3 regions of the Paenibacillus sp. OK076 genome follow, and region 3 is predicted to be linked to each of the others. Evidence: riboswitches for the same ligand, from Rfam matches in the RefSeq annotation. Region 3 holds a riboswitch; each other region holds the start of a gene.

Region 1 (10,425 bases), on a different contig from region 3:
AGCGCCGTTCCAGCCATTTGGCGATGGTATCGGACAGCTTGCCCAGCAGAGCATATAGCAGAATGCTTAAGACGATGACGTCCATCTGCATGAATTCCCGCGCGTTCATTGCCATGTATCCAATCCCCGCATCCGCCGCAACCGTCTCGGCTACGATGAGGGTCAGCCACATAATGCCAAGTGCATATCGAATGCCCACCAGAATGGAAGGCAGTGCACCGGGCAGGATAATGTCCTTATAAAGGGACCAACGGCTGAGTCCATATACTTTGCCCATTTCAATCAGACCGGGATCAACCGATCGAATACCGTGGAACGTATTCAGATATACCGGAAAGAATACACCCAGGGAAACGAGAAATAATTTGGCTTCTTCACCGATCCCGAACCACACAATAACGAGGGGGATCAAGGACAGATGCGGAATGTTGCGGATCATCTGCACCGAGGAGTCAGCGATCTTTTCCGCAAGGGAGGAGATGCCGTTCAGCACACCCAGAAGGAAACCGAGACCCCCACCAATGAGGAATCCTCCCAAAGCTCGCTTGGCGCTGATACTGATATTATTCAGTAGTTCACCGTTACGAAGCAGACGAATGAAGGCCTCCAGTACCTGAGCGGGACGGGGCAAAATATTGGCTGCAACAACTCCGGATGCAGTCAGCCATTGCCACAGAGCCAGAATGAGTAGTGGTACAACAAAAGGAATAAATCGGTTAAACCATGCCCGGTTAAAGGTGTTGGACCGCACGTTATGCCTACCTCCTTGCTTCGTTCATTATTGGCTACCTGGAGCTGGAAGTTGATCTTGAAGAGCATCACTCCAGAATGTGCTCACATCAACTGCCTGGTCAAAAATTCCTGCTTGTTGAAACGTATCTGCTACGTCCTGTTCGGACTTGATGGCTTCGTCAGAAATGGCAACAATCCGCGATGGCCGTTGTGCCTCTCCATCCGTGTAGGTTTTAAGGGCTTGCTCCACGGGCTGGTGGGTGTTGTCTGCTGTAATTTGAGCCCACGCATCCTTATTGGCACGAGCCCAATCATTGAATTTGTTGATTCGCTCCAGATAATCGGCAAGGGCCTTTTTCTGTTCCTCATTCGCAATAGCCTGATCGGAGGCGGCCACAAGGAAGCTGCCTGACAGGATATCTTTGGCGCTGGCGAGCGTTGTTGCTTCATTCTGATGTGCGGAGATGATGGCATTGCCGTAACTGGCGAGAGCATCCACTTTCCCGCTAATTAGGGCACTGAGTCCGTCCGCTGTTGTAAGTTCGACCGGACTGATGTCACTCCAGGTTAATCCGGCTTCCTCCAGCATTTTGAGCAGGAAATAGTGGGCCGTTGTATTTTTTACGAAAGCCACTTTCTTGCCTTTCAGGTCAGCAACCGATTTGATCGAAGAACCTTTGGGGACAACGACCTCTTGATTCAAGGTGCTGCCTTGTTGTACCGCAATAATTTTGAAGCTTCCACCATTGGCAGCCTGAGATGCAAAAATGGGCGGAATTTCACTGGTTACACCAAAGTCCAGTTGGTTTGCAGCCATCGCTTCAAGGATCAGGTTACCTCCCTGAAATACGTTATAAGTGACTTTATAGGGGGTGTCATCGAGTCCGGCGGCTTTCAGTCCCAATTCGAGATTGCCCCATCCGGTCTGACCAACCCGAATGGTAACGTCTTTATTCGAAGCAGCTGATGCCGCTGTCGGTGTTGTACCTGTACCCGCGGCCTGATTGTCAGTTCCGGCAGAGCAGCCGGAAATTAGCAACAACAGAACCGCGCTCAGAAATACAGTTAAGGCAAGAGTGTGCTGGCGGTTTGGACGGATCATAGGGAGGAAACCTCCTTGGTGTATGAGTTGTTCTCATTGGACTCAACGGACTCAGTGAATTTAGTGATAGATCCATTGGACTCAATAGAATCATTGGATTCGATAAATGCCTGGCCGATACGGTCTGCCTGAAGAATGGCTTCAGTTACCTGCGCTGTGCTAACTCCGAAGGAGAGATGTGCCGCACTGCCTTCCCGCAGCTGTAGTCCTGCTGCAATGCGTGCAGCAGCTTCCTGAGGCTGTTGTTGTATGCCAAGCTCAGCAAGAGTGATAGGCAGATTCAGCTTATGTAACAGCGTGGTCAGCTCATGAAGCTCATCCCCTGCTTTGCCTTCAAGAATCCACTGGGTGAAGAGTCCAAAGGCTACCTTTTCTCCATGTAGCGAAGCGTGTGTTTCGGGTAATTTGGTGAGGCTGTCATGCAGACCGTGAGCAATCGCGGCATGAAGTGATCCATCACTAATGCTGCCTACAAGGCCGGCGAGCACAATAATGGCATCGGCAACATCACGGAATTGGGGTGTACTGCCGGTTGTATCGGTAGATTCATAGACTTCGATGGCGTGCGCTTCAAGAATATCAAGTGCAAGCTTGGCAGTGCTGACACTGTTTCGAAGAGTGAGACTGGTGGCGTTGCCACTTAGATTAACGGCGAACTCATGCCATTTTACGAGTGTGTCACCGATCCCAGCGGCCAAATACCGTCTTGGTGCACTCGCCAGAATATGAGAATCAGCCAGAACGAGATTAGGCGAACGCCGCAGGGGACGATAGCCTGCAGATTGTCCCTGTTCATCATAGAGCACGGTTAAGGCGGACCAGGCGGCACAGGTTGCGGCAATCGTTGGGACTGTTACAATGGGCAATTGGGCTTGCTCGGCCACCGCTTTGGACAGATCGAGCACTTTACCACCACCGACGCCGATAATCAGATCAACATCCAGATCGAAAGCTTGCTGCGTAAAAGTATCAATCTGGCCTGTTGTAACCTCACCATGAAACAACTGCACATGGAATTTGATCTTATGCTCCTCCAGTGAAGGAAGAAGGTAAGGCTTCACGGCTTCTAATGCAGACTCACCGGCGATAATGAGAACATGCTGCCCAAGCTGTGCAATCCGCGAACCACTTTGCTCAAGAATGTTAGCCTCGTGTACGTATACTGCGGGTGCTTTAACAGTAATCATGAATACACTCCCCTTATAACTTATTATTCTTACGTTTTAACTTGGTTTTAAATTGTTTAAATTCTAGCATCGCGTTGCAGCAACCACAATAACCCAGACTATCAATACATCCTATACTTCGATTGAAAGAATCTATAGGTGACTGTAGAACGGGGGAACGAGGGGGAATCGACTCTTTACTTTGCTTACGGAGGCAGGTTTATTTAAGATGTAAGAATACGGTACAATGTCTATTAAATTTCTATAGGTTGCTTTCGGGATATGACCTAGGAAGAGGGGAGTGCTTATGAAAACTATTGGCCTTATTGGTGGAATGAGCTGGGAGTCATCGCTAGAATATTATCGAATTATTAACGAAGAAGTGAAAACTAAATTGGGAGGATTGCATTCAGCCAAGTGCATTTTATATAGCGTGGATTTCGAAGAAATCGAGCGCTATCAAGCTGAGGGAGAATGGGAAAGCGCTGGAAAATTATTAGGCAATGCTGCTCAGTCTTTGGAAAAGGCAGGAGCTGAAATGATTGTAATTTGTACAAATACGATGCATAAAGTGATTAATCATATTGAAGAAAAAGTTAGCTTACCCGTTGTACACATTGCTGATTCAACAGCCAACCAGATTCAAAAGTCCAAAATAAGTACAGTTGGTTTACTTGGCACCAAATATACGATGGAACAAGATTTTTATAAAACACGTATTGAGCATAACGGCATTAAGGTTTTGATACCGAATGAAGAGGATCGAAAAGTGATCAATGAAATAATATATGACGAATTATGCTTAGGTGAAATTAAACCCTTATCAAGGGACTATTATAAAAAGGTGATCAAGAGGTTAGTTGACAATGGAGCTGAAGGAATAATATTAGGTTGTACCGAAATTGGATTATTAGTTAAACCGGAGGATTCAGAAGTGCCCTTATTTGACACAACACGTATACATGCCATTGAATCTGTTAATCTGGCATTAGCCAAATAAAATGGACCTAACGGTATAAACCGGTTCTCTGATTTACCTTGGCACCTGAACCCGATATAATAGTGGTGGCACATATGAGCCGGATCACAAATGAGGGTGGGACTGTTCTCCCTCTAAGCAGAATGGGGACCCCGAGTTGAAAACGTTCAAGAAAGTATATATTGAGATCACAAGTATATGTAATCTGGCATGCAGCTTCTGTCCACAGACCAAACGTGCCAAAAATTTCATTGACCCTGAAGTCTTCAACAATATATTGGATCAGATCAAACCCCATACCAAACATATTTATTTACATGTCAAAGGTGAGCCGCTGCTTCATCCCAAAATTGATCTGTTATTGGATTCAGCGCATGAAAAGGGATTCAAGGTCAACATTACAACAAACGGTACGCTGCTGCCCAAAACCCAGCACAAACTGCTTGGCAAACCCGCGCTGCGTCAGATGAACTTCTCCCTGCACAGCTTTGATGGTCATGAGGGTTCTACAGACCGTGAGGGTTATCTGGGCAATGTGTTGTCTTTTGTCCGAGAAGCCGTGAAGCACAATGTCATTATTTCATTCCGACTCTGGAATCTGACACAGGATAACTTTACGAATGCGCAGATGAACCGAAACCGGGAGACGCTGGAGGTCCTTGAACGAGAGTTCAATCTGGATTTCCGTATTGAGGAGAAAGTGGTGCCAGGGAGTGGTGTCAAAATTGCCCCGAATGTATATCTGAATCAGGATCATGAATTCCAGTGGCCGAGTCTGGATGCACCCGAAGATGATGGTAAAGGCTTCTGTCATGCGCTTCGCAGTCAGGCAGCCGTGCTTGTCGATGGAACTGTGGTTCCATGCTGTCTAGATGGTGAAGGTGTAATTAACTTGGGCAACGTTCACGAAAAATCGTTCTCGGAGATTGTGGATGGTGAACGAGCCAATAATCTGTTCTATGGTTTCTCCAAACGGGAAGCCGTGGAGGAATTATGTCGGAAGTGCGGATATCGTCAGCGGTTCGGAGCCTAAAGCGTAATTTAATAAATAAAATGAGATTCAAAATAATAGAGATCACGTTGTCTGAAAACAGATGAAGTGGTCTTTCGTTTTTTTTTTTAGAACGATAAAGGAGCATATAGCCATAGATTATAAGTTGTAAAAGAAGCATACCCGAAGTTGAGATCGGCACATTACACAATGGAGTACGATGCAAAAAATGCCGAGAACACAGGTATAATGCTGTCGTTTCTATATCTAAGCTAATGATTATTATCGTAACATTCCTTTTTTGGTAGGATCAGGGTAGGTTCCAAGCCAGAGGTGCACCTCTGATCGGTTCCTTGAGGACAAGCTTATGCTTGTACGCCAATTCATCAGAATAAGGGAGGATTTAAGTGATGAAAAAAATGTTGACGTTGTTACTGTCCGCGGGTTTGGTCGCTTCATTATTCAGTGCAATTCCAGCTTTTGCCGCACCTACTGTGGTAAACTCAACGATTATTGTACCCAAGGGTGAAACGTTTGACGGCAAAGGCCAAACCTATGTAGCTAACCCCTCCACACTGGGAGATGGATCTCAAGCGGAAAATCAGAAGCCGGTATTTCGACTGGAGGCAGGCGCCACGCTCAAAAATGTAAATATCGGTTCACCCGCAGCTGACGGTGTTCATTGTTACGGTAACTGTACAATTTCAAATGTGGTGTGGGAGGATGTAGGCGAGGACGCTCTGACTCTGAAATCAGCCGGAACAGTCAACATTACTGGCGGGGCAGCTTACAAAGCCTACGATAAAGTATTTCAAATTAATGCAGCCGGAACGATTAACATTAAAAATTTCCGTGCAGACGATATTGGCAAGCTGGTGCGTCAAAATGGTGGAACCACCTTCACGGTGAACATGACGCTGGACAACTCAAATATTTCCAACGTCAAAGATTCGATCATGCGTACGGACAGCAGTACATCGCAAGGGAAAATTACAAATACCCGTTATTCTAAAGTCCCGACCTTATTTAAGGGATTTGCTTCGGGAAAAACCAGTCAGTCCGGAAATACGCAATATTAAGACAATGATATCCGTGAGCGAATAAATAAAGAATAATGCTAAAAAGGGATGTCCCCCGTTATGTTTATTCATCACGTAGGGGACATCCCTTTTGGTGTTGCATTCAGAAGAAGCATCATTTGCCCACCTGCGCCGATACAAAGGTCTCTAAAGCCTGGGCGGGCATTCCAATTTACTTTTCTTCCGGAACTTCAACGATCACTTTACCTTTCTCAGGGGCAATGGAGCCCGCATGGATGGAGCCGGACTTGTTCATGATCTCGTAGGAAGTCTCTTCAAGCATACGAGAATACTTAAATGATACGAGGGTTTGACCCTTGACGGAAGGGCGAGTCCCTGCTTCAGCAACGGGTTTGGTTTTGATAAAAAACAGGTCACCGATAGTTCCGGCATCTTTACCGATATTGGCCTGCCATTTCAGCAGGGCGTTTTCATTTTTAATCGTGTAATAGCTGATCAGATCGTTATCTTCAACAATGAAGAAACTTTCCTTTTTGCCTTGTTCAAAAATGTATTGAATGGATGAATCCACTGGACCCAGAGGGTTGCGAATCTCCAGGCGTGCTTGTCCCAGTTCAGAGAAGCGTGGCAAATGCAGCGCAGCTTCACGCGCCACAGTCAGATCAGCACTGCTGTAGTCTTTGACCACCGCAGCATCCGTGGTGTAGATGTAGGCCTCCTTGGCCGTCTGGTTCCAGCGAACCTGTGCGCCAAAGGCTTCGCCAATGGCACGGAGCGGAAGCATGGCTTTGCCATTCACCAGAATGGGAGCGGACGACAACGTCGCATTCTGACCGTTTTTCTTCATTGTTTTGCTGTTGGGTATAAGAACATATTTGTCGCTGTCTGTGCTGATGCTAATCTGTTTTGTTTTGTTATTGTAGCCAAACGTATAGTCCCCGAGGAATTGAAGTTCAGTCAATGCTACGTACGTTATACCCTGCTTTATAACCACATCATTTTGAGCTTGTACATTGTTAATATACGCTGTCGGTTTGTGTGTTGTTGCTGCTTCCGCGACAGTGGATGACAGCAGTGCGGGTGCCGTACCCGCGGTGAGAATCGAAGCGGCAAGGATCATTTTCCACTTTTTTTGCTGCCAGGCAGTATTGGTTTGTTTCATCATTATCAATCTCCCTTCTTGTATACCAAACGGACTACTTGATCCAAATGTTGCATAGTATTGTAAAGTACACCACAGAATGTCTTCTCTGATTTACCCAAAATACAGCGTAATGATTTTTCCGGGATTGTCACAAATACCCATGTGTTGTACAGTAGAAGCAATGAAATAAGTGAACCGGGAGCTCAATGAAGTTGGGCTGAGAGAGCGGCCTTGTGCCGCTGACCGTAAATCTGATCTGGGTAATGCCAGCGTAGAGAACATGAATTTGCGATGTGCAATGGTAAGCGATAGGGATAGAACATAAATGTCAGCGTTTCTTGGGTGCAGCAGGATTTTTCTGATGTGACGGGAATGGTGTCGTTTGTTTTCTTCTTTCTCTATATCTGCCTAATGCGCAGCATCGTGAGATTGTAAACTGTGCGTATGGCCTGCCTGGAAACCGGGGAGGCTTTTTTGTTTGTTTTATTGTTTATTTTATAAATCCAGGGAAACAGAGGAAGGAAGTAGAGAACATGTCAACAGCAGTAGGCAGCAACAGATTGAAGTTAACCGATATTTTGGTAACGATTGTGATTGCGGTGGTCTTCGGGGTGATCTACAAAATATGGGGACCTACATATGATCTGATGAAGCCATTCGGCGTTCATGCGGAGCAGATGATTTATGGCATGTGGTTTATGGCGGGAACCTTTGCCTTTGTAATCATTCGTAAGCCGGGTGTAGCCATTCTGGCTGAAGTAGCGGCATCCACGGTGAGTGCTTTTCTCGGAAGTGAGTGGGGCATGTCGACACTGGTGTATGGACTGTTGCAAGGGCTGGGTGCAGAGATCTTCTTCGCCGCATTTCTGTATCGGAAAAGCAATCTGTTCGTCACCTGCCTTGCGGCTATTGGTGCAGCGGCAGCTTCGCTTGTACTGGATTATCAGTACGGGTACATTGATTCCCTCTCGGCTTGGAACTATACACTGTTTATCGGGTTCCGCTTCATTGGCAGTATTCTGATTGCAGGTGTATTCGCCTATTACCTTGCCAAAGCGCTGGAGCTTACAGGTGTAACACGATCCCTTAGACCGGTGTCGAAGCAGGATTACGAGGCGCTGGACTAGATGAATGAAGTGGAGAATGTGCAAGCGGTAGGTGTTACGAATCTAAGATGCAAGTTCCCGGGAGAGAAGGCCTTGGTGTTTCAAGGCTTGTCTCTCTCTGTGCGTCAAGGGGAGAAAGTATTATTGCTTGGTCCAAGCGGATCTGGCAAATCAACCTTGCTGCAAATTCTGAGCGGTCTGATTCCGCGATCTGTGGAGATTCCGATGAAATGTGATGACATTCGGGTGCCTGAGCAGCCCGGCATTGTTTTTCAAGATCCGGATACCCAGTTCTGTATGTCATATACGGATGAAGAGATTGCTTTTGTATTGGAGAACCGGAATATTCCACGCGAGCAGATGCCTACCCTTATCCATCAATACCTGGAACAGGTTGGGTTATGCTTTGAACATAATCGAACACTCATTCAATCGATGTCTCAGGGTATGAAGCAGCGTCTTGCGATGGCTTCGATTCTGGCCATGGAGCCAGACGTACTCTTTTTGGATGAACCAACGGCACTGCTGGATGATGAAGGAACCTCTCAGGTGTGGGAAACGGTGAAACAGATTGCACAGGACAAAACACTCATTATCGTAGAACATAAAATTAATGAAATCGTCGAGTGGGTAGACCGAATCATCGTATTGTCGCCTGAAGGAAAGATTGTGGCAGATGGCCCGGCGAATCAGGTGTTTACAGATGAGCGGAATATGCTCAGGGAATACGGGATCTGGTATCCAGGGGTCTGGGAAGAACGAGGCCAATCGAAGGCACAGGCATGGGTCTCAGGAGAGGATAGTCGTTACGGTGCAACAGAAACTGAAAGTATAGATTATAAGGAGGGGGAAACCTCTGCACTGATCCAACCAGCCCTGGAAATGCAGCAATTCACCGGATGGCGCGGAAAAACGCCATTCATTCAGGTGGAGCAGGCCAAGGTATGGAACGGAGATTGGGTGGGGATTGTCGGGGCTAACGGGGCAGGTAAAAGTTCATTATTGCTGTCCATGATGAATATTCTAAAAACGACAGGTCAATATGTTGTGGAAGGACAATCGGCTGGAAAAACCGAGCAGCTTGCAGATCGCATTGCCTTTGTATTCCAGAATCCTGAATTTCAATTCGTGACAAATTCAGTCCGTGATGAAGTGGGATTTTCCTTGCTGAGCGGAAAGCTAACTGCCGAAGAAAGAGGTATCCGAACCGATCATATGTTGGAGCAATTCGGACTGAGTGAGCTGTCCGGTAGGCACCCATATCAATTGTCGATGGGACAGAAACGACGGCTGAGTGTAGCATCAGCTCTGGTACGGGAACAGCGTATTTTGTTATTGGATGAACCTACCTTTGGACAGGATGCGCGGAATACCTTTTCCATGTTATCCCAGCTGGAGCGGTTGCGGCGTGAAGGGACAGCCATCGTGATGGTTACGCATGATCATGAAATCGTGAAACGTTATTGCAACAGGATCTGGACGGTGGATGAGGGGAGGTTAACGGATGCAGCTCTCGTTTCCTCATCGTGAGACTTGGCTTCACGCGGTGAATCCGGGGTTGAAAATGATTTTCCTGACATTGCTGTTTGTCTTCGTCATTCTTGTTCACAACCTGAATGTAATGGCGAATGTGGCAGTTGTCATGCTGTTATTGCTGGGCTGGACAGGTCACCCATGGCCCAGATTATTGCTGTATGCGTCTCCGTTCATTCTGGTATTTATATCAACTTCCACAGGGATGATCATGTTTGGTAAAGGCGAGACCACCTGGTTTCAGTGGGGATTGATTCATATTACCGAAGAGAGCTTCTATCGCGGGCTGCACCTGGGCTTTCGTTCCCTAAGTATGGCGGCAGCTGGATTGTTGTTCGGCCTGACGACCAAGCCTGTTCGTCTCTTTTATTCCCTCATGCAGCAGTGGAGGCTCCCACCTAAGTATGCTTATAGTTTCCTGGCGGCGATGCGTATGATTCCGATTTTGCTGGATGAATTCCAGACGCTGCGGTATGCCATCCGCATTCGGGGAACGAGGCAGCACGGCTCCCGCTGGAATGTATACGGCACACTGAAACGATATGCTATTCCACTACTTGCACAGAGTATTCGCCGTGCGCAGCGTATGGCGGTGGCGATGGAAGCGAAAGGATTCAAGGAAGGCGGGAGCC
Region 2 (10,425 bases), on a different contig from region 3:
TGATCGGGTATTGGTTGATCCCACGCAATCTTGCGGTACCTGCTCCTATTGCCGTGAAGGTTTGTTCATCTATTGCGAAAACTTTGATGACTACCAAGTAGGTATGACCACTCACGGTACTTTTGCAGAATATTACGTTGGGGACGAGAAATATATCTACCCCATACCGGATTCCATGAGTTGGGAAACGGCCATGATGATCGAACCACTCGGATGTGTACTTCAGACGTTCATGAAAGCAGGGACTAAGCCAAGTGACTCTGTACTGGTCCTCGGTTCTGGTGCAATAGGTTCCTTGTGTCAGCTTGTGAGCAAACGATTGGCAAGGCTTACTGTAGGCACGGAAGTTGATCCATTCCGCAAAGAGTTCGCTTCAGAGATCGCGGATCATGTGTTCTATCCTCAGGATCTGACACTGGATAAAGTATACGAGATCAATAATAACAAGAAGTTTGATATTGTAGTGGACGCGGTTGGTAACCAGCTGCATGTAGGATTTGAGATGATTGCCAAAGGCGGCAAGATCATTCCTATGGGTTATGACGACAGCTATGAAGTGACGTTTAAATCAACTGCCGTGATTAATGATGGCATTAGTATCATTGGTGCGGTAGCTAATCACTCGATGATCAGTACAGCATTGAAATTTGCACAAAGTATTCCGGAACTGGAGCAAATGGTTACCTCTACGGAACTGCTGAGTGATTATGAACAGGCATTCAATGGGACAATCGGATATCATCTGCGTACCGGAGAGAAATTGCCCATGAATTCGGTTAAAACAGCTCTGATCTTGTAAGCATGTAGATATTGGCGGTTTTGCCGCTGCGAAAAGCAGGTATTCGCAGCGGTGAAACACCGCAGAAAAGGGGGGAGATATCGATTGAAGCTGCTACAGGATTTGCCGAGAAATCCGCGGTACTCCATCTTACTTGAACCGGTGTGGGCCATCCCGGGCACGATTGTTCTTTTTTATGCTCCTTTATATATGAAGGAAGCCGGACTTTCGGATATTGAAATTGGTTTGATCAATTCGGTGAATCTTTATTTTGCCTTTATATTTCAGTTATTTGCAGGTTCAATCACGAATAAGCTTGGGCGCAAGCGAACAACGCTGATCTTTGATCTGATTGCCTGGAGTGTTCCCATGTTCATCTGGGCTTTCTCCCAGAACTTTTGGTTGTTTCTGATCGCTTACCTGCTGAATGCAACCTCCAAATTTGTGACCGTTTCCTTCAACTGTCTAATTATTGAGGATGTTGAGGAACACAAGCGATCCAAGGTATTCGCCATTCTCAACATGATCATTACGGGTGCTGGAGTACTGACACCGATCGCCGGGGTAGTGATTGCCGATTTTGGCATTGTGCCAACACTGGCCAGTATTTATTTTGTCGGTGGCATTCTCATGACCGTCATGTTCTTCATTCGCAACCGATATACGGATGAGACCGCAGTAGGGAAGGAACTTATGGGAATGCATAGCCAAACCCGGGTGATCCAGAGTCTGGCTTCCAGTCTGCGACTTTTCGGCAAATCGTTCTATAAACGGAGGCTTTTACCGATTATTCTGATCACGGTGCTATCCAATCTGATCCTGCAGTTGAACTTTTTCCAGGTAATTTTTTTCAAGGAACAGTTAAACTTCAATGATCAGATTATATCATTTATCCCGGTCGTCACCGCTGTAACCGTCATGCTCTTGTATTTAGTCATTATCCCGCGTCTGAAACGGCGTTCAGAAGAAAAGTATGTCAGTTTCTCGATCATTTTGAGTACAGTGGGGGCAATACTTTTTCTGTTGATACCTGCGGGGAATATAGCCATGTTATTTCTGACTCTAATTGTACTGGCGGCAGGCAATTTCATCTTGCAAACGTATCGGGACTCACTGCTTATGAACCGATTAGGTACACATGAAAAAGCGGATATGTTCTCGGCGGTGCAGACCGTCATGACGTTAACAGCGATTCCATCAGGTTACCTGACAGGTCTGCTGTATCACTATAATCCCGTGCTGTTGTTCAGTGTCATTCTTGCACTTTACATCGTACTCATGGTCATTATGTTATTCCTCCCTGATCCTCAGAAACACTCCCAAGTGATTAGCACTTACAAAAATATGTAGGAGAAGGGGTTTTCTGTATATGAAACGAATATATAATACAGAAAATGAACCTGGGAGGCATAGAAATGACAAACGTATTTGCAACAGAAACAAGAAACCAAATGAACTGGATTAATGAGCCGAAGACCTGGTCTTATACCGATCAAGGCGTTCTAATTGTAGAAGCTCAGGCTGATACGGACTTTTTCCAGGACCCAGCGGGTAAGCATATCCGTGCAACCGCGCCATTTCTGTCGATGCCGGTGCCTAACGATTTTGAAATGACGACCCAGCTAACCGTGGACATGAAACACCAATATGATTCCGGATGTTTGATGGTGATGGCGGATGAGCGAAACTGGTGCAAGCTTTGTTTTGAATATGATGGAAAAGCGGCTACCATTGTGTCGGTAGTAACGAAGGAAGGTTCATCCGACGATTGCAATTCGGTTGAAGTTCCCGTAACCAATCCTTATCTGCGCATACGTAAAGTGGAGGACTGCATTTCATTCTTTTATTCACCCGATGGGGTGGAGTGGAAATTAATTCGATATTTCGGCATGCCGATAGAGGGGGAGATTCGGGCTGGAGTTGTTGGACAGTCACCAGCCGGAACGGGATGCACCTGTCACTTTTTATCGATGAATGTTACCCGTCCGGACGTGACTGCACGCTTCTAAGCCCATCTCCCTGCCATTCGGCTGATCATTGGAGGGAGAGAAGCGGAATGGTAAAAGCTTTTATTTTGGATTTTGATGGACTGATTGTGGACACGGAGACACCTTGGTTCTATGCTTTTCGCGATATTTATAAAGAGCATGGACTTGAACTTGGCCTGGAGCTATGGTCGAAGAACGTAGGGACATCATTTGAAGAATTTCATCCTTTTCAATATCTGGAGCAAGCGCTGCAAAAACCGATCGATCACGATCATATCAAGTTGCTCTCTGAACAGAAATACGAAGCCTACCTTGGACAGGCAGCAATTCTTCCAGGCGTGCATGAGTTGCTCCAGTCTGCCCGTAAAAAAGGGATTGGGCTTGCCGTTGCTTCCAGCTCTACCCGGGATTGGGTTCATGGTTATTTGCGTACACTCGGCATTTTCGAACTATTCGATGTTATTCATACAGCTGAGGATGTGAAGCGGGTCAAACCGGACCCGGAATTGTATCTGCTTGCTCTGGAGAGTCTCGGGATCGGGGCATCCGAAGCGGTTGTGTTCGAGGACTCGCCGAATGGACTGAAGGCAGCCAAAGCCGCGGGAATTCGCTGTGTCATTGTGCCTAACGAGGTAACACGTAATTTGGAATTCTCGAAGTATGATCTGCGGTTAACCTCGCTGGCAGAGATTACGATGGAGATTCTTTAACCCTGGTATTGCTTGCGTAACTCAATAGGAGAGATCCCTTCATATTTTTTGAATACGGATCCAAAATAACTGGCGCTGTTGAAACCGACAGCCCGAGCAATCTCGTGGGCCGTTATTCCGGCGTCATGGACAAGCATTTCCTTCGCTTTCAATAACCGATATCGTGTCAGATAATCAAGCGGAGTCATTTGGAATTCCTTTTTGAATATCCGATTCAAATGCTGCTCGGTGACGTCCATTTGCTGAGCCAGCATGGAGAGCGAGATATCCTGATCATAATTTTGCTTGATAAAAGTAACTAGTCCGCCCAGCTTTAATCGGGCATCCGAGCGTTCATAAGTACCATAACGATCGCCATCAATCGTTAACCTGACCAGAAGCATGTACAGCAATGCGGATACGTGCCAGATCTGATCCTTGTGTCGGGACTGCAGCGCCAACGTTATTTCATGCAACAGGATATGAAGCATTCCATCCGGCTTGAAGGCGCGCAGCTCCCCGATCTGCAAGGTATGCAGAAACCGGGGCAATAAATAGCCATTAAAAGACAGACAATCGAACAACAATGAATCACTCAGATTGTCGTAACGATATGTCACCTCTGGAAACAGAATAAGAGCTGTTCCTTCCCGAATTGAAAACTCATGATTTTGGGCTGTGATTTTCCCTGTTCCCCCGATACACTGCACAATACTGTAATCCCGTGAATGACCGTTCCAATTCATTAATTCATCTACAGTCAGCTGATTTTGACCTGTAATCATAAGCGGCATATCGGTATCCAGTGAATTCCCCGTACTAGGTTTCGGCATCGTTGTGTTATTCCTCATTTCGTTAAAGGTCGTGTGCGTAAATGGCGAAGATACAGCGTTAAAAGAAACATGATTTGAATTATATTACATAAATGACATTAATTTAAACGGTCTATTCACTTCGATGAACCACTTATCGAAAACCTTTTAGGAACACGTATCATCATGTCGATGCTTTGCCATTATCAGACCATATAGTATACGCTATAATGGATACAGTGATTTAGGAAAGGGATGCAGTCATGAAGAAAGTCATCGTCGTAGGATCAGGAATTCTTGGGGCTTCCACAGCGTATCAATTGGCAAAAAGGGGTGCGGAAGTTCTTCTTATAGACCGGAAAGATCGAGGGCAGGCTACGGATGCTGCTGCCGGGATCATCTCTCCCTGGTTATCTCAGCGCCGTAATCAGGATTGGTATCAGCTTGCCAAGGCGGGTGCACGTTTTTATCCCGGGTTGATTGAAGAACTCAAGAGTGAAGGGGAAACGGAAACAGGTTACGCTCAAGTGGGTGCTCTTAGTATTCATACGGATGTGGACAAAATTAACAAGATGCAGGAGAGGGCACACCTTCGTAAAGAAGATGCACCGGAGATTGCCGATATTACCTGTCTAGATGCAAAAGAAACTCATGAGCGTTTTCCTCTTCTGGAGGAGAGCTTTCATTCAGTCTACATCAGCGGAGCCGCGCGTATTGACGGGCGTGCGCTGCGTGATGCGTTAATCCGATCGGCTCAACGAAATGGAGCGGTCCTGATTAATGGTGACGCGACACTTCAATATGAATCGGAACGAGTAACTGGAGTGGTTGTGGACGGTAAAGTCATATCGGCTGACGAGGTTATTGTGTGTGCTGGCGCTTGGGCTAATGAACTGTTGAAGCCCTTGGGCATTGATTTTAAGGTTCATTATCAGAAGGCACAAATTATGCACTTGCAGGTTCACGATCGAAAGGACACTGGGAACTGGCCTGTAGTCATGCCTCCTTCGGATCAATATTTGTTAGCCTTTGATCAACAGAAGATTGTGATCGGAGCGACTCACGAAAATGATATTGAAGGATACGATACAAGAGTAACCGCAGGCGGAATGCAGGAAATTTTGAATAAAGGATTGGAACTGGCTCCCGGTTTAGCTGATAGCACGTTTCAGGAAGTAAGAGTAGGATTTCGTCCATTTACACCAGGTTTTCTTCCGGTAATGGGTGCTGTCCCAGGTTGGAATGGCTTGATTACAGCCAACGGGCTTGGAGCTTCCGGTTTAACGATGGGGCCTTTTATTGGAAGTCAACTGGCCATGTTGGCTCTTGGTATGGAGTTAGATATCGATATTCAGCCATATGACCTTGGAAAAGCTATGGTTGATCAGAAATGATTAATCAGAAATGAGGTGAACTATGACATATTCACAGCGCTTATCTCACGGCTACTCCTCAGATATCATCTATCTGGAGCACCAGATTGCCATCGCCGAGGAGGAATTGGCAAAGGCCGAGGAAGAGCGGCGGGCATACGAATCGGATTTAAACAAGTTGAGGACGTCTCCGGCGTATCATTTAACTTCAACGACGAACGTCTCTAATGAGCAACAATGGGTGGATGAGTTAAACAGATTGCAAAGGATGATTAAGGATATCCGGACCCGACTTAAGAACTTGCAAGAAGATTTAGGGGAACTTGAAGATTAATAGGAATAGTTTGACATTTGGAAAAACACATGTTGTAATAAGCCTGAGCTATTTGCAGGGGGACTGTTCGCAGTTGAGAAGGTTAAAACCTGACCCTTTGAACCTGTTAGTTAATACTGACGTAGGGAGCAAATGACATGTACTCATGTTATTTTGCCCTTGCCGAAAATAGGTCAAGGGCTTTTTGGTCTGCATTTTGGGGGACAGAACGCGATAGCTGGGTGTGAAGCGGGGACATTATGATTTTAATAAAAGGAGCAATGATCATGTCATTTTCGAGAACGTTAAAAGATAAGTCCAGAATCGTATGGGAAGATGGATACAACCATCCTTTTTTACACGAAATGGGGAAAGGCACACTGGATCAGGAAGCGTTTAAGTTTTATCTTCTTCAGGACTATACCTATCTGATTGAATATGCGAAGATTTTTGCCATGGGTGCGGTGAAGGCGACAGATGAAAAACTGATGACGAACTTTACGGTGATTCAACACGCTATTCTGTACGAAGAAATGGATTTGCATCGAAATTATATGAAGGGATTTGGGATTACGCTGGATGAAAATCATACGGTCAAACCATCTCTGTACAACAAGGCGTATACGTCGAATATGATGAGTGTTGCACAAACAGGTGGTGTTGCCGAAATCATCGCCGTCATTTTCCCCTGTGCGTGGACGTATTACGACTATGCCACAAGATTAAAAGAACAATATCGAGATTCGTTAGAGGGCAATTTCTATCAGACGTGGATCGAAAATTATGCAAGTGATGAATTCCGCGACTCATTCGAATGGTTCTATGATACACTGGATGCATTATGTGAACATAAAACCGAGCAGGAACTGGAGGCCATTGAAGACATATTCAGAAGAAGTGTTGAATTTGAATATCTGTTCTGGGAAATGGCTTATAATCAGCAACTCTCGTACTTCTGATGAATGAAATCTCAAATCTATTACAACCAGAGACAAGGATGAACATACAGATGAACAATCATGGGGAACGCATCTATTTACGATTTTTGAACGTGGAGGACGCACCGACACTGCTGGATTTGCAGTTCCGTAACCGGGCTGTTTTCGAAGAGATATCGGCAAGTGAACGATCAGAGACATTCTATACACTGGAGGGCCAGTTAGCCCTTCTTGAAGGCTGGAACAAGGCGAGGGAAGAAGGGAAACGGTACTCTTTCGGGATCTTCCTGAACCATACGCATGAGCTTATTGGGGAGATCTCTCTGTTCGAACTTGAACTGGATTCCATCAGCAAATGGATTGTTGGTTATGTGCTTGATCAGGCCCAGAATGGTAAGGGATACATGAGTGAAGCTCTGCGGCTAGCACTTAATTTTGCCGTGAATGACGGGGGAATAAAACGAGTGGAGGCAGGTGCACTTCCCGACAATGCCGGATCAATTCGAGTGTTGCGTAAAGCGGGCTTCCAGGAAACGGACCGTCAGAATATTAAAATCAAGGGAATTTGGAAGGAACATGTGATGTTTGCAGTGGATTTGCAGTAGAGTGTTGAATATCGTAACGTGAACCGCCTAACTCATCCAGAGGGAACTTATGAATAAACGGAAACAAATGTTATTGGACTCAGCACTTGTGCTCTTTGAGAAACATGGAGTAACCAACACTTTCATAAAAATGATTCTAGACGAGTCAGGTGTGTCCAAAGGAACATTTTACAAATTCTTTGGTTCAAAGGATGATTGTATTCTTGCCATTCTGGAGCAGCGTGTACAGGAAGACATGATGATTCGCAAAGATTTGGAGAGCCAAAGCTATGCTTCCGATTTTGATCTACTGGTGGATCAGATTATGGTCCCGATGATGTTGCCAGAAACAAAGCTGGTTGTGGAGTTATTCTACGTTAGCGCGGAAGTTCTCACTTCAGTGGAGAGGCTACGGTTTATTTTATTATTTCATACACAAAAAAGCGGCAGATTGGACGTAAAACTTAGGGTCCTGATCTGCCGCTTTTGGTATACGATACAATAGGCTCTACATGATGTAATTCATGTAAATGCTGTTCTTAATTTGTATTCATCGAGACTTTTTGTCTTACAGGCTGCTTGGAGTCTTCCTCCGTTGCTTGTTTGGTACGTTTGATGAAGAAGGAAAGTAGCAATCCGACAACGGCAATGCCGATAATGACAACATAAGCATCATTAATTCCCTGGATCATGGATTCCATTCCCAACTGCTGCTGGGTTAAGCCTTTGGCTGCCCCCGTTGCCACCATATCCTGTACATGTGCCGTTGTGCGACTGGTCATTACACTTACAAGCAATGAAGTACCCACAGCGCCAGCTACCTGTCTGACGGTGTTGGATATTGCTGTACCGTGTGGCCCAAGTCTTGGAGGCAGTTGATTCAAACCTGCCGTTTGGATTGGCATCATCAGCAGGGCCATACCAATACGACGACCTGTTGACATTAATACAAGGTAGGTATAGCTGGTAGAATCGGTTAGATCAATGAAACCAATAGTGGTTACGATCGTGATAACCATCCCGATAATCGCCAGCCATTTTGCGCCAAACCGGTCAAACAATCTACCTGTTATTGGCATCAGGAAGCCCATGACAAGCGCCCCTGGAAGCAATAATAATCCGGACTCCAATGCCGTGTAACCCCGTGCATTTTGGAGGTACAAAGGAAGCAACATCATATCAGCATACATGATCATCGTGATCGCGATATTAATGATCGTGGTCAGAGAGAACATATTATACTTGAAAGCCCGCAGATCGAGCAGGGGATTTGCAGACGCGAGCTGTCTCCATGTGAACAGTCCAAGAGCAACAACTCCTGCTGCAAGGCATATGATGACTTCTGCGCTTGACCATCCCAGACTTCCCGCCCGGCTGAAGCCATACAGCAATGCGCCGAATCCAATCGTGGACAGCAGTACGCTGAGCGTATCGAATTTGAGTTTGACCCGTTCAGATACATTTTTGAGATATACAAACGCAAAACCAATAACAATAACGGTTAGTGGAATCATCCCGTAAAACATCGTTTGCCATGTGTAGTGCTCAAGAATATAACCAGCAAGGGTTGGCCCAATGGCCGGAGCGAAAATGATGGCAAAACCGACCATACCCATCGCGGCGCCCCTTTTCTCAGGAGAGAACAAGGTAAGAATGACATGCATCAACAATGGCATGATAATACCAGCACCGGCTGCTTGCACCATACGTCCTGTTAACAATGTACCGAAATTACTCGCAAGGGCAGATATAATCGTACCGATGAGGAAAATAAACATCGAAGCTTGAAATAATTGCCGTGTCGAAAAGCGTTGCATGAAATAGGCTGTGATGGGAATGAGGACTCCATTCACCAGCATATAGCCTGTCGTAAACCATTGGGCTGTTGCTGCTGAGATATTAAAATCACCCATCAGCTCCGGCGTTGCCACACTCATAACGGTTTGGTTCAATGTGGCAAGAAATGCACCCAAAATCATAACAAACAGTATGGGGCCCTTTTTTACATCATCTCTTTCTTTTAATCTAGCCTGACTCAATCCATTCCATCCTTTCAATCCACACGTGACTAAATTTACAACGTGTTGTATAGTTTACATTGTATCTATTGAATTATATACATATTCCCGCAGATTACAATTTACGATTTTGGGTATTTTCGTTGCTTATTTTACGAAATAATAAAATATGTCGTCTAATTCGGAAATAAACGACTGATCATTTAAAATTGTAATTTTCAAAATTTGAGGAGTGATTTTGCATGAAAAACGATAAGAAGTCTGCTACAGATCCTCGTATACTTCGTACAAGACAGTTGATTCGTGATGCTTTTGTAGATCTGTTGCAGGAAATGGACATCGAGAAATTGTCCGTCAATCGAATTGCAGAACGAGCGACGATCAATCGGGTGACCTTTTATCTGCATTATCGGGATATCACAGACATGATGGAGAAAATGGCGGATGAGATGATTGAGAACATTGAACGCATTGTGGAGGAACATGCTCCTCAATTTGAGGATGCTGCCAAAGACGATGGTTGGCCAGTGCTAGTGAAATTGCTTGAACACTTTGCTGACCATTCCAAATTCTATCGCGTCGTTCTCGCTTCCAGACGAACGCCTATTTTTACGGAGAGGCTGTTGAAATTGCTATCGAAACTCGTTTCGGCCAAGATCGAAAGCTTGGAGCTGGGGAACTCTCTTGCACAAGCGGGTATTCATAAGGAGATCGCCATCTGGTACAGTTCCTCAGCCCTGATTGGTACCATTGTATCCTGGCTTCGCAATGACATGCCTTATGCACCGCATTTTCTAGCTAAACAGTTCTCATTAATTCGTGCGTATTCTTACAATGATTTGATTTAACAAAAAAACATCCAGCTATAGTCAGGCTCAACTATACGCGGATGTCTTTTCAACAGATTATAAAAGGGCTATTCTACTGTCGGA
Region 3 (10,425 bases):
GAGGTGATCCTATGAACTTCTCTTTCAACGACGTAATCGTGTTCGCAATGCTAATTATTGCGCTCCTGACATACATCGACCGTAAAAAGAAGTGACCCGCCACAGGTTGACGGCCTGACGGGTCACTTCGTCTGAACTATGCTGCACTTGGAGGAATACCTACCGCAAATGTTGTGCAGGAGTAGCCATTGGCCTGGCTACTCTTATTTGTTTTTCACTTATATTCATTTTATTAAACATCTGGGAGACAATCAACCTATAACTGATAAAATATGTTGTGTCGTTATCCTTGTCCTTCGAAGTTAAGCGTGCGCACCACATACCAAGTAAGAGGCCGCTCTTCTCATCAATCACGGAGAGGAACGGCTTTTCACCATGTCAGGCCGCCCAGATTGCGCTGTAACGGCGCTTAGGAGCGTGTCCGGTATTCCTCAGCCTTTTCCTGCATACCCGCTGCCACGGCCTCATTCTCGGACAAACCTTTGTCTGCGGCAAAAGCACGAATATCCTGCGTAATGCGCATGCTGCAGAACTTCGGCCCGCACATGGAGCAGAAATGGGCTTCTTTTGCCCCTTCGGCCGGCAACGTCTCATCGTGGTAGGACAGCGCACGCTCAGGGTCCAGCGACAGGTTGAACTGATCCCTCCAGCGGAACTCAAAGCGTGCTTTGGACAGCGCATCGTCCCGCCGCTGGGCACGCGGGTGACCTTTCGCCAGATCAGCGGCATGCGCAGCGATCTTGTAGGCGATAACCCCTTCCCGCACATCATCCTTATTAGGCAGGCCCAGATGTTCTTTTGGCGTAACATAACAGAGCATCGACGTACCGAACCAGCCGATCATCGCTGCCCCAATGGCCGAGGTAATATGGTCATATCCTGGTGCAATATCGGTCGTCAGCGGTCCCAGCGTATAGAACGGCGCCTCCTTGCAAATCTCCATTTGCAGATCGACATTCTCCTTGATCTTGTGCATCGGCACATGTCCCGGACCTTCAATCATCACCTGCACATCATGCTTCCAGGCGATTTGTGTTAGTTCACCAAGCGTCGCCAGTTCCGCCATCTGGGCTTCATCATTGGCATCGTAGATGCTTCCTGGGCGCAGTCCGTCTCCGAGAGAGAAGGCCACGTCATACCTTTTCATAATCTCGCAGATGTCTTCAAAATGGGTATACAAAAAATTTTCCTCATGATGCGCAAGACACCATGCTGCCATGATGGACCCGCCCCGTGACACAATGCCCGTCATGCGTTTGGCGGTCATCGGAATATATCTCAGCAGCACGCCTGCATGGATCGTAAAGTAGTCCACACCCTGCTCTGCCTGCTCTATGAGCGTGTCACGATACAACTCCCAGGTCAGTGCTTCGGCTTCTCCATTGACCTTCTCCAGCGCCTGATAGAGCGGAACTGTTCCAATGGGTACAGGTGAATTGCGGATGATCCATTCACGGGTTGTATGAATGTCCTTGCCTGTGGAAAGATCCATCACCGTATCCGATCCCCAGCGTACGGCCCAAGTCATCTTTTCTACCTCTTCCTCGATGGAGGAGGATACCGCAGAGTTCCCGATGTTAGCATTGATCTTCACATGAAAATGACGCCCGATCAGCATCGGCTCACTCTCCGGGTGATTGATGTTCGCCGGCAGGATGGCCCTGCCACTCGCCAGCTCCTGCCGCACAAATTCCGGCTCCACACCCTCACGGATGGCAGCGTACTCCATCTCCGGTGTGATCATTCCCTGCCGTGCATAATGCATCTGGGTCACGCAGCGCCCTGCCTGTCCCCGTAACGGTTTACCACGCAAGCCTGGATACTTCTCGGCTCCAGTTCGCTTCCCTCCGGGTTTCAATCCGTTATCCTCCGGTTTTACCGTTCGTCCCTGGTAGGCTTCAACATCTTCACGCTCCGTAATCCAGCGGGTGCGCAGCGCTGGCAGCCCTGCCCGGATATCGGCATGAAATCCGGGATCAGTCATCGGCCCGCTCGTATCGTAGACACGCAGCGGTTCGTTATGCTCCACTCCTTGGGGAGTATTCGTGTCATGAAGGGCAATTTCACGCTCCGGTACTGCAATGTCCGGTCGTGAGCCCTGAATGTACACTTTGCGGCTGCCCGGGAAGGGCTTAACCCGTCCGGCCGCACCTGCACTCTTTTCCAACACCTGATCCTGCTCGTCTTGTCCCAGCGTTCTGTTCTCTGTACTCATCGCTCTTGTCTCCTCCTCATTGGTGATTGCCTGGATTGAAATGCTTGCGCACGAGTCCAAACCATCCACAACATAGAAAAAGGAAGAGCGATCATACCACACAAAATAGGGACATACAGTTCAAGTAATACAGACAGTCGAGGAAAAAAAATCCATATCACCGCTTCGCCAATAGCTCCCAGCTCTTTATCCAAAAGCAGCTCTGACAACGGCTTCCGCCTGTTTACTGTATAAAAAAAGCCGGTTCCCAAGGGAACCGGCTTATGTCCATCACCAATAACGCAACTCATTCAGGCTCCATAACGGAGTCCATCCATAGGTCACATTATATGGTGTTCGTGGTCGTATCGCCGATTACTTCCCTACGCTGGTATGATCCAGATCAGGTGCAAAGGGTCCGGAATCTCATGCGATTCCGTCTCAGTCCGGACAATTCGGACTCCCCCAGTAACGTTAACAAGTTGCAGCATCTCAGCCGCAGATTCATATTCAATTATGCTGACCCTGTTGGGCCGTCCATTACAGAGTAGCGCAACCGGATCATAAAAACAACCTTTAAATTCCAGAACATAAAATCAGGATAACATCAGTCCCATCTGTGTAGCAGCTTCCTTCAGCACAGGTGCGTATTCATGCAACGTCTCCTGCGAAAGGCGACTAACAGGCCCGGATACCGACAGAGCAGCAGCGATGTTGCCTTTCCGATCCATGATGGGTACAGATACAGCGGCGGCTCCTGGTTCACGCTCCTCATAACTTGTGGCGTAGCCGTATTCCAGAATGTCTTTCATTTGCGCCAAATATACTTTGGGATCGATAAATACGGGCCATTCCGGTCCATTCATCAGATCTTCGCGGTCCTCTTCGGTGGCAAAAGCCATCAGCACTTTGCTGGATGCTCCCACGGATAACGGAAGTCTGACGCCTACCGGAGCTACACGGCGAATCGCCTGATCACTCTGCACGGCCTGAATTCGAATCCGCTCACTGCCATCACGCAGATATAAACTCACGGTTTCGCCCAGTCGATCTCTGAGCCGCTCCATCGCAGGAAGGAGTAAAATGGCTGGATCATCGCTGCGAGACATATGGGCAGACAGCTCCCAGATGCGTATGCCCAGCCGATACTTCTCGGTGGCTGCATCCCGGATCACGAACCCCTTGTCCTCCAAAGTAGCCATCAGACGATGGACTGTACTTTTGTGCAGACCGATCTGGCTGGCAATTTCCGTGAGTCCCAGATCACTGCGGGTTGTAAAACACAATAATATATCCAGCGCCCGTTCTACAGCCCGGACGGTTAACTTTCGGTCTTCCATGGCAAGTTGCCCTCCTCATGTTTCATCACATGAAACTTGGTTACATAAATTATATGAGAAACGGTCTCATCTGTAAACCAAAAAGAGCCATTTGGAATAGGAATAATTGTAAATATTTTCTTTTTATAAATTAAAATCCCCTGCTATTTGCACCCTAAGGAAATGTTAACCAGATATCTTCAGAACTATATAACAATTGCGTAACAAATGGCCTCAATCAATTGACTTTGACTATATTGGAACATACGATAAAGATATATTAAATTAAGATTTTGCTTCCTATGTAGTCAGAAAAATCATTTATCCGCTCTGTTCGTCTCGTTGTTATCTTCATTTGATTTTTAAAGGAGGGGCAATCATGTATCCGACATCCCAGAGCGAAGCCCCGCTGCAAACGAAAGTGTCAGATCTGCCTTCTTCGTTATCACCGAGGCTGATCCGGTTCAAACATATTGTCGTGGCGTTGTTGCTCTCCGTTGTATTTTTTCTGCTCTTTTGTTTCATCGCACTGCACGGTTATATTGCTTGGGTATTATCCAATCCAACTGTAGCGCCTGTATTCTCCAATCCCATGCAGGCCAAGAACATGAAGTATCAAGACATCACATTCCCTGCGGCAGACGGCAGTCGAACGATGCAGGGTTGGTATATTCCGGCTGATGATAATGCAAACAAAACCATCATATTCAGCCATGGATATGGTGCGAATCGTGAAGAGACCTGGGTACCGATGTATGACCTGGCCCATTATGCACACCAACTCGGCTTCAATGTGGTAATGTTCGATTACGGTTTCGCTTCACAGGTCAACAAAGCTGTCGCCACAGGCGGCAAAGCCGAGTCCCAGCAGCTGCTTGGTGCAATCCAGTTTGCGAAGCAGCGCGGAGCTCAGGAGCTTGTCGTATGGGGTTTCTCCATGGGTGCAGGTACAGCTCTGCAGACTGGGCTTATTACCAAAGATGTGGATGCCATGATTCTGGACAGCACATTCCTGCTTGAGCCGGATACGCTGTATCACAACATCCATAATCAGATTGATCTTCCGCGTCAGCCTACGCTGGAAATTATGAACCTGCTGTTCCCGATTCTGAACGGGACTGGATTGCAGCAGATTCCGTATCAAGAAGTGAAAAAAGAAGATTATCCTTTCCCGATTTTCTTTATCCATGGTACCGAGGATGAGAAAGCTCCTTACCCGATTGCGGAACTGCTTGCCGGCAACCAGACCAATCCGAATTCCGATGAATGGATTGTGGACGGTGCGCATCATGAGCTGATCTTCCGGGAGCATCCGAAGGAATATCTGCGCCGTGTCTCCACATTCCTGAGTCATGTGACCAAGACGAGCAGCGATGATGTGGACAATACCAATACCGGAGAATCGTGAAAACCCGGTAATTCAAGAGCCCCTATGGGGCTCTTTTTTTGTGTACACATAGGACAAGGTACCTGGAGAATATACTTTTGGGACGTAATTAAAGACAGCTCCAGCTTGTACATTGCCAAATTGAACGAACGGGAGAATCAAATTTAATTTCTGCTGCTGGATCTGAATTTCAATTCACTTGAATGGAGGTTTACCGCATATGAATTGGTATGGATATGGGCATCTGCTGCCTCTGAGGGTACTCGAAGAAGTCCGTTTCTGGAAAGAGCAAGAGAAGGAACATACGATTGTCATTCGCGCCTTGGTTCCTGATCTTGAACCCTTTTATGTCAAATGGCTTGCGGAATGGGAAGCGATCTTTGAGAATAGCGAACGAGTCGCGAATCAGCTGTTGAAGCAAATACTGCCGGGAACCCAGCCACCTGCTCCTTACATCATCCGCTGTATTGAACAGCTCGTGGCTGAGACCTGCACACAATCGCGTGAGTTCATTAGACAGCTGTACGTCCTGCTGGAGCAAAGTACTGCTGTTCAGCAAGTGCCAATTGCCAAAGTGGTTATTCTGCATTTCATTCGCGAATCCGAGTATTTCCTGGGGGTACTTGAAACGCTGAAACAATCTGGAGCTTTGCGGGATTTGGAGTCTGATTCATCGTTTTCACTGAATGATATTCTTCAAACCTCGGGACAACCGGCTGATGCCAACGTAGTGACTTCAATGCCCATGTCTGAACAGCCCTATCGTGAAGCTGTAGAAGAATCATCCAATGCTGCGGGAAAAGCCAACAACCCTACTCCAGCGGTACAGACACAATATTCGGCGGCTGTACCGTCCCCCAATGCAAGTACAGAGGGCACAACCAACTCTACAGCAGTGCCGGTCAAAGAGAAACCTGTACCTATTGGTGGACACACACTGCCACCCCTACCCTACGCCTACAATGCGCTGGAACCATATATTGACGAGATGACGATGCGCATACACCATGACAAACACCATCAATCCTACGTAGACGGACTGAACACCGCGGAGAAAAAGCTGGCAGAATCGCGGAAAAAGAATAATTTTGAACTCGTCAAACATTGGGAACGCGAACTCGCATTTAATGGTGCAGGCCATTACCTGCATACGATCTTCTGGACGATCATGAACCCCAAAGGCGGAGGCAAGCCTTCCGGTATGCTCGCAGAGCAAATCAAGCGGGATTTTGGCAGCTATGAAGCGTTCAAGAATCAATTCACTGAAGCCGCCAACAAAGTGGAGGGCAGCGGCTGGGCCATGCTGGTCTGGAGCCCGCGGGCGCATAGATTGGAAATTTTGCAGGCGGAGAAACATCAGAACTTATCTCAGTCCGACATCGTGCCTCTCCTGCCGCTTGATGTATGGGAACATGCCTACTATCTGAAACACCAGAATGAACGCAAAAAATATATCGAGGACTGGTGGAAGGTTGTGTACTGGCCAGCTGTGGCGGAACGTTATGAAACTGCGCGCAAGCTGTTATGGCCGCCTTATTAGAATTCTCGGGCTAAGCATAGCATCGGGGCGTACTCTGGAGCGCATTGAATCCATGGTGCTATATGTTGATGTAAAAAAAGAGATATCTCCAGCCAAATGACTGAAAGATATCTCTTTGAGTTTGAATACAACTATTTACTTGCGGATAGAAGCTGCCTCAATCGCTTCATAAGCCCAATGTGTGGCAGGTACATCCGACCAATGTCCTGACGCATTCGTTTCAGCTTGAAGACCGATCAGCTTATTCAGCATTGTAACAGCTTCAGCGCGGGTTATCGGCTGACTTGGACGGAACATTCCATCCTTGTATCCGGTAACTACTCCCGCCGAACTTAATTGTTCTACTGCTTGTTGCGCCCAATGCTCGTTCATATCGGTAAATGCTGTCGGCGCAGTAGTCATCTGAGCAGATGTTAATAACGGCTGTAACACGACAGCCATTTCTGCGCGGGTAATCGCTTGATCCGGCTTAAAGCTGCCATCTGTATAGCCTTGAACAGAACCGGATTGGGCTGCTGCTGATATAGATACCTGTGCCCAGTGGCTGGATGTAACATCTGTAAATTCATGACTTCCCTCAAGAGTAGATGTTCCCAGAATACGCGTGATTAATGTTGCCATTTCCGCACGAGTTACATTACGCTCTGGTCGGAAACTTCCATCCGTGTACCCCTGAATATAAGGTTGTGCTTTCAGTGTGTTGTCTGTCCAGTCTTTGACCCTAACAATGGAGAATGTACTGAATTTGTTTACTTCAATCTCGACGCCTTGCTGATTATCACCGTTTAGGGTAACCCGTTTGCCGTGTACAAGCTCCTTCGTTCCATCACTATGCTCAATATATACACCTAGCTCCTCAGACTTCACACCTGCAACCTGATTAGCATCTAAAGGCAATATGAGCGTAACAGGTCTGCTCTGAAGATTCGTTTCGATCATCATTGGACGTCCAATGATCTGGATATCCGTTGTACCTACAGATTGGATGATCGACTCATTCGCCTGTGCTCTCGTTTGGATCTCTAAACGTTGGGATTCCTTCTTCACCGGTACAAGACGGAAATAAATATCATCTGTGCGTCCGTTCAAGGAACTCGCCGGAATGATAATCTTTACATTAGGATTGGAAATAACCAGATTCACTCCTTGCTCAGCCAGCATTACTGACGATTGTGGAGAGAGCTTCAGATCCCACTGTGATACTTCATCTTTTGCGTCTGGAATCAAGACAACCGCTGTATGGGAGCCTGTCTGTTTCAACTGGTCTATAATGGTTTGCGTTTTGCTCTGATCAAGAAGAAGTTCATCCTTAACCGTACCATCTGTTCCTCGAGTACGATTAATCTTCAAGGAAGCGATCGTTGAAGCTTGATCCCCATTCGCCACATCCACTTTGATTACTTCTTTCTGTGGAGCTTGTGGAGTTGTTGGCGTTACAGGAGTTGGAGTAATAACTCCCCCACCTCCCCCATTACCTGGCGTTTCTGGATTGGATGGAGTTATGTTAATCTTCACTGAATTAGAAATTCCATATTCGGATACGCCATCTTCATATACAGCTCTAACAGCGAAAATATATTTTTCGCCTTCTCTAAGATCATTAATTTCCCAACTGCTATTCAAAATATTAGAAGTAACAAGTACCCATTGTGAAGGGTCTACTGGTGCTGATGAACCTTCGTACATATAGACCGAAGCTAATCCGTTCAAGATTGGATCCCAAGTTAACACAACCTTTTTCTCACCTTTTGTTGCCACTACATGCTGTGGTACAGGAAAGTTCGGGTCTGGGTCTGGATTTGGATTAGATCCACCACCATTATTATTCTCCTCTTGCGGGATCACCACGTTAGATGCAACATAATCTGAATTTTCTTCATCGGAAGCATATGATCTAACTGCAAACACATAAGATTCACCATTCGTCAGCCCACCGATATGTCCATCGATGTAACTGTCCGTCACATTTGTCCACAGATCCGGATCCTTTGGTGCCTCCGTACCTTGGTACATATACACGCGATATTCTAATTCTGGCTCTGTAGTCCATTCAATGGCAGCCTGACCATCACCAGGTGTAGCCACTACGTTTTGTGGAAGAGGCGTTAAGTTTGCAAGTGTTTCATATCCCCGACCTCCCATGTCCCAGAGCTGACCATTCGTATCTTCTACCGCCAGGAACATTCGGTACAAAGTGTTCTCTTCCAGTCCTGTAAACAAGAACGATCTTACTTCATTAGCTTCTAGATCAACATAAGATAGATTAGCTAGGGCATGTAATTTAGTATCTTCATTCGACTGCCCCTCAATTTCTTCATCAAACACTTGATTGTCAAAATAAAATCTACCAGCTTCATTAAGCTTCACTATAACTTTAGATGTGGACTGAGTAATTGTTCCGCTTGTAGGATATGGATACAAATAATCTATTGTCCGATCAGGCAGTGGTGGAGTCGGCGCAGTCATAAGCTTGGATGAACGCAAGATCGGGTACCCATCATTGATCCTGTTACGAGTTGTCCAAACTCCATCGAAATCCCATCCATTGAAATTAGATTGTTGTTTCATCTGCTCAGTAGTAAGACCCATTGCATAATTAGAACCATTCTGCTGGTTCGTACTGCTCTTGGCTAAATCATAGTAGTTATTAGTAAAGATAACTTGATTCTCTGGATCATTCAGATTACCAATGACTGACCCTATGGTCTGATTATCAATGGGTGATGATGAATTATCAGGAACAGTGATATCCATAGACGCAGCTACATAATTATTTTGAATATCTATTTTTGCGGAGGCTGATTCATCATATTTTTTCACTTCACCAATCAGTCCGCCAATGGCTTCAGCAGAAAAATCATTATTCCCTGTAGCATGTGAACTCACTGAACCAACCACATAGTTATCCGCAATAGTGTGGCTAAGTTCATAATTAAGTTGGCCAATCAAACCGCCTACCTGGTAGTTACCCGTCACCTGTCCTGAAGCGTAGCTCTGACGAATGAAATTATCATTCGACTCTCCGATCAGTCCACCTACAGCCTCATAACCACTCACTATACCCTCAGCAGCATTTGCAATGATTGTGCTCTTATTACTTTCTCCAACAAGTCCCCCGAGTGAGTCGCCATCCTCACCTAATGCAATCACCTCGACATTAGTGCTGTTATTTATATACTCACTTTCGTCCGATAAACCTGAAATACCGCCTACTCTCATATTCCCTTGTATATTTCCACTGATTTGGATCCCTTCAATACGCGACTCTATGCTCCGTCCGGCAAGTCCGCCTACGATCACATTTCCTTTTATAGAAACATCGTTTAATATAAGATTTTTAACCTCAGCACCTTGTAATACAGAGAACAGCCCCACATCGTTCTGATTCTCATCCGTCGTTTTCAAACCGGATATTGAATAACCATTCCCATCGAACCTGCCTGTAAAAGGCATAAGCTCATCTTCTATTATGTCAGCAATTGGAGTCCAAGATCCTCCATTCAAAAACGTGCTCATGGCTGCTTCAGAAATATCATTCTTCAGCTTGTAATTACCGTTTAAGTCTTCTCTTACACAATAGAGCTCTTCAGGCGTACTAATGAGCTTCCATTCAACATCATCAGAATCTTTTTCCGTCAGATCATAGCAACTCTTGGCCTGTACGACACCTTGTTGAAATACAACTGGCAGCATTCCGAAGACCATAAAGAATGTTAATATCACAATCCCTATTCGTCTCAGGAGCCTGGAGCGCTTCTGGTGATCCTTTTTTCGCATGTTCGAATCTTCCCTTCTCTTTCTGTTGTTGTAGGAAGATTATACCTATAAGCTCTGAACCGATTCTGAACATTTATCGGCATTTTTCGTGAAAATATGCCTTTTCTCGCATTTTCGCAAAACCACTTTCAAATGAACATATTTCTTCCCGTGCAATTATTGTTCAGCGAGGCACGCCTGAATCGAATAAATCAAATACAGATACAAA

What was found. A riboswitch is a leader RNA that binds a small molecule or an ion and turns the genes downstream of it on or off. The one in region 3 is predicted to bind thiamine pyrophosphate.
Region 1: another riboswitch for thiamine pyrophosphate. It lies ahead of BMY78_RS00105 (ECF transporter S component); the one in region 3 lies ahead of thiC (phosphomethylpyrimidine synthase ThiC).
Region 2: another riboswitch for thiamine pyrophosphate. It lies ahead of tenA (thiaminase II); the one in region 3 lies ahead of thiC (phosphomethylpyrimidine synthase ThiC).

The regions. Positions count from the first base shown of each region.
Region 1 is NZ_FOCH01000001.1:10,987-21,411, forward strand. It holds gene BMY78_RS00070 (ABC transporter permease subunit) at 1-751, opposite strand, end outside; gene BMY78_RS00075 (ABC transporter substrate-binding protein) at 779-1,834, opposite strand; gene BMY78_RS00080 (iron-containing alcohol dehydrogenase family protein) at 1,831-3,021, opposite strand; gene BMY78_RS00085 (aspartate/glutamate racemase family protein) at 3,308-4,000, shown strand; gene BMY78_RS00090 (radical SAM/SPASM domain-containing protein) at 4,137-5,012, shown strand; gene BMY78_RS00095 (pectate lyase) at 5,381-6,049, shown strand; gene BMY78_RS00100 (copper amine oxidase N-terminal domain-containing protein) at 6,222-7,175, opposite strand; TPP riboswitch at 7,339-7,449, shown strand; gene BMY78_RS00105 (ECF transporter S component) at 7,688-8,281, shown strand; gene BMY78_RS00110 (ABC transporter ATP-binding protein) at 8,282-9,790, shown strand; gene BMY78_RS00115 (energy-coupling factor transporter transmembrane component T family protein) at 9,765-10,425, shown strand, end outside.
Region 2 is NZ_FOCH01000001.1:2,194,340-2,204,764, forward strand. It holds gene BMY78_RS09865 (zinc-dependent alcohol dehydrogenase) at 1-799, shown strand, start outside; gene BMY78_RS09870 (MFS transporter) at 884-2,128, shown strand; gene BMY78_RS09875 (DUF1349 domain-containing protein) at 2,194-2,787, shown strand; gene BMY78_RS09880 (HAD family hydrolase) at 2,835-3,476, shown strand; gene BMY78_RS09885 (AraC family transcriptional regulator) at 3,473-4,288, opposite strand; gene BMY78_RS09890 (NAD(P)/FAD-dependent oxidoreductase) at 4,531-5,661, shown strand; gene BMY78_RS09895 (hypothetical protein) at 5,684-5,974, shown strand; TPP riboswitch at 6,021-6,119, shown strand; gene tenA (thiaminase II) at 6,241-6,912, shown strand; gene BMY78_RS09905 (GNAT family N-acetyltransferase) at 6,963-7,496, shown strand; gene BMY78_RS09910 (TetR/AcrR family transcriptional regulator) at 7,546-7,980, shown strand; gene BMY78_RS09915 (DHA2 family efflux MFS transporter permease subunit) at 8,015-9,454, opposite strand; gene BMY78_RS09920 (TetR/AcrR family transcriptional regulator) at 9,736-10,341, shown strand; gene BMY78_RS09925 (hypothetical protein) at 10,410-10,425, opposite strand, start outside.
Region 3 is NZ_FOCH01000004.1:362,953-373,377, reverse strand. It holds gene thiC (phosphomethylpyrimidine synthase ThiC) at 410-2,215, opposite strand; TPP riboswitch at 2,558-2,671, opposite strand; gene BMY78_RS26460 (IclR family transcriptional regulator) at 2,791-3,534, opposite strand; gene BMY78_RS26455 (alpha/beta hydrolase) at 3,893-4,921, shown strand; gene BMY78_RS26450 (Fe-Mn family superoxide dismutase) at 5,121-6,440, shown strand; gene BMY78_RS26445 (S-layer homology domain-containing protein) at 6,576-10,217, opposite strand.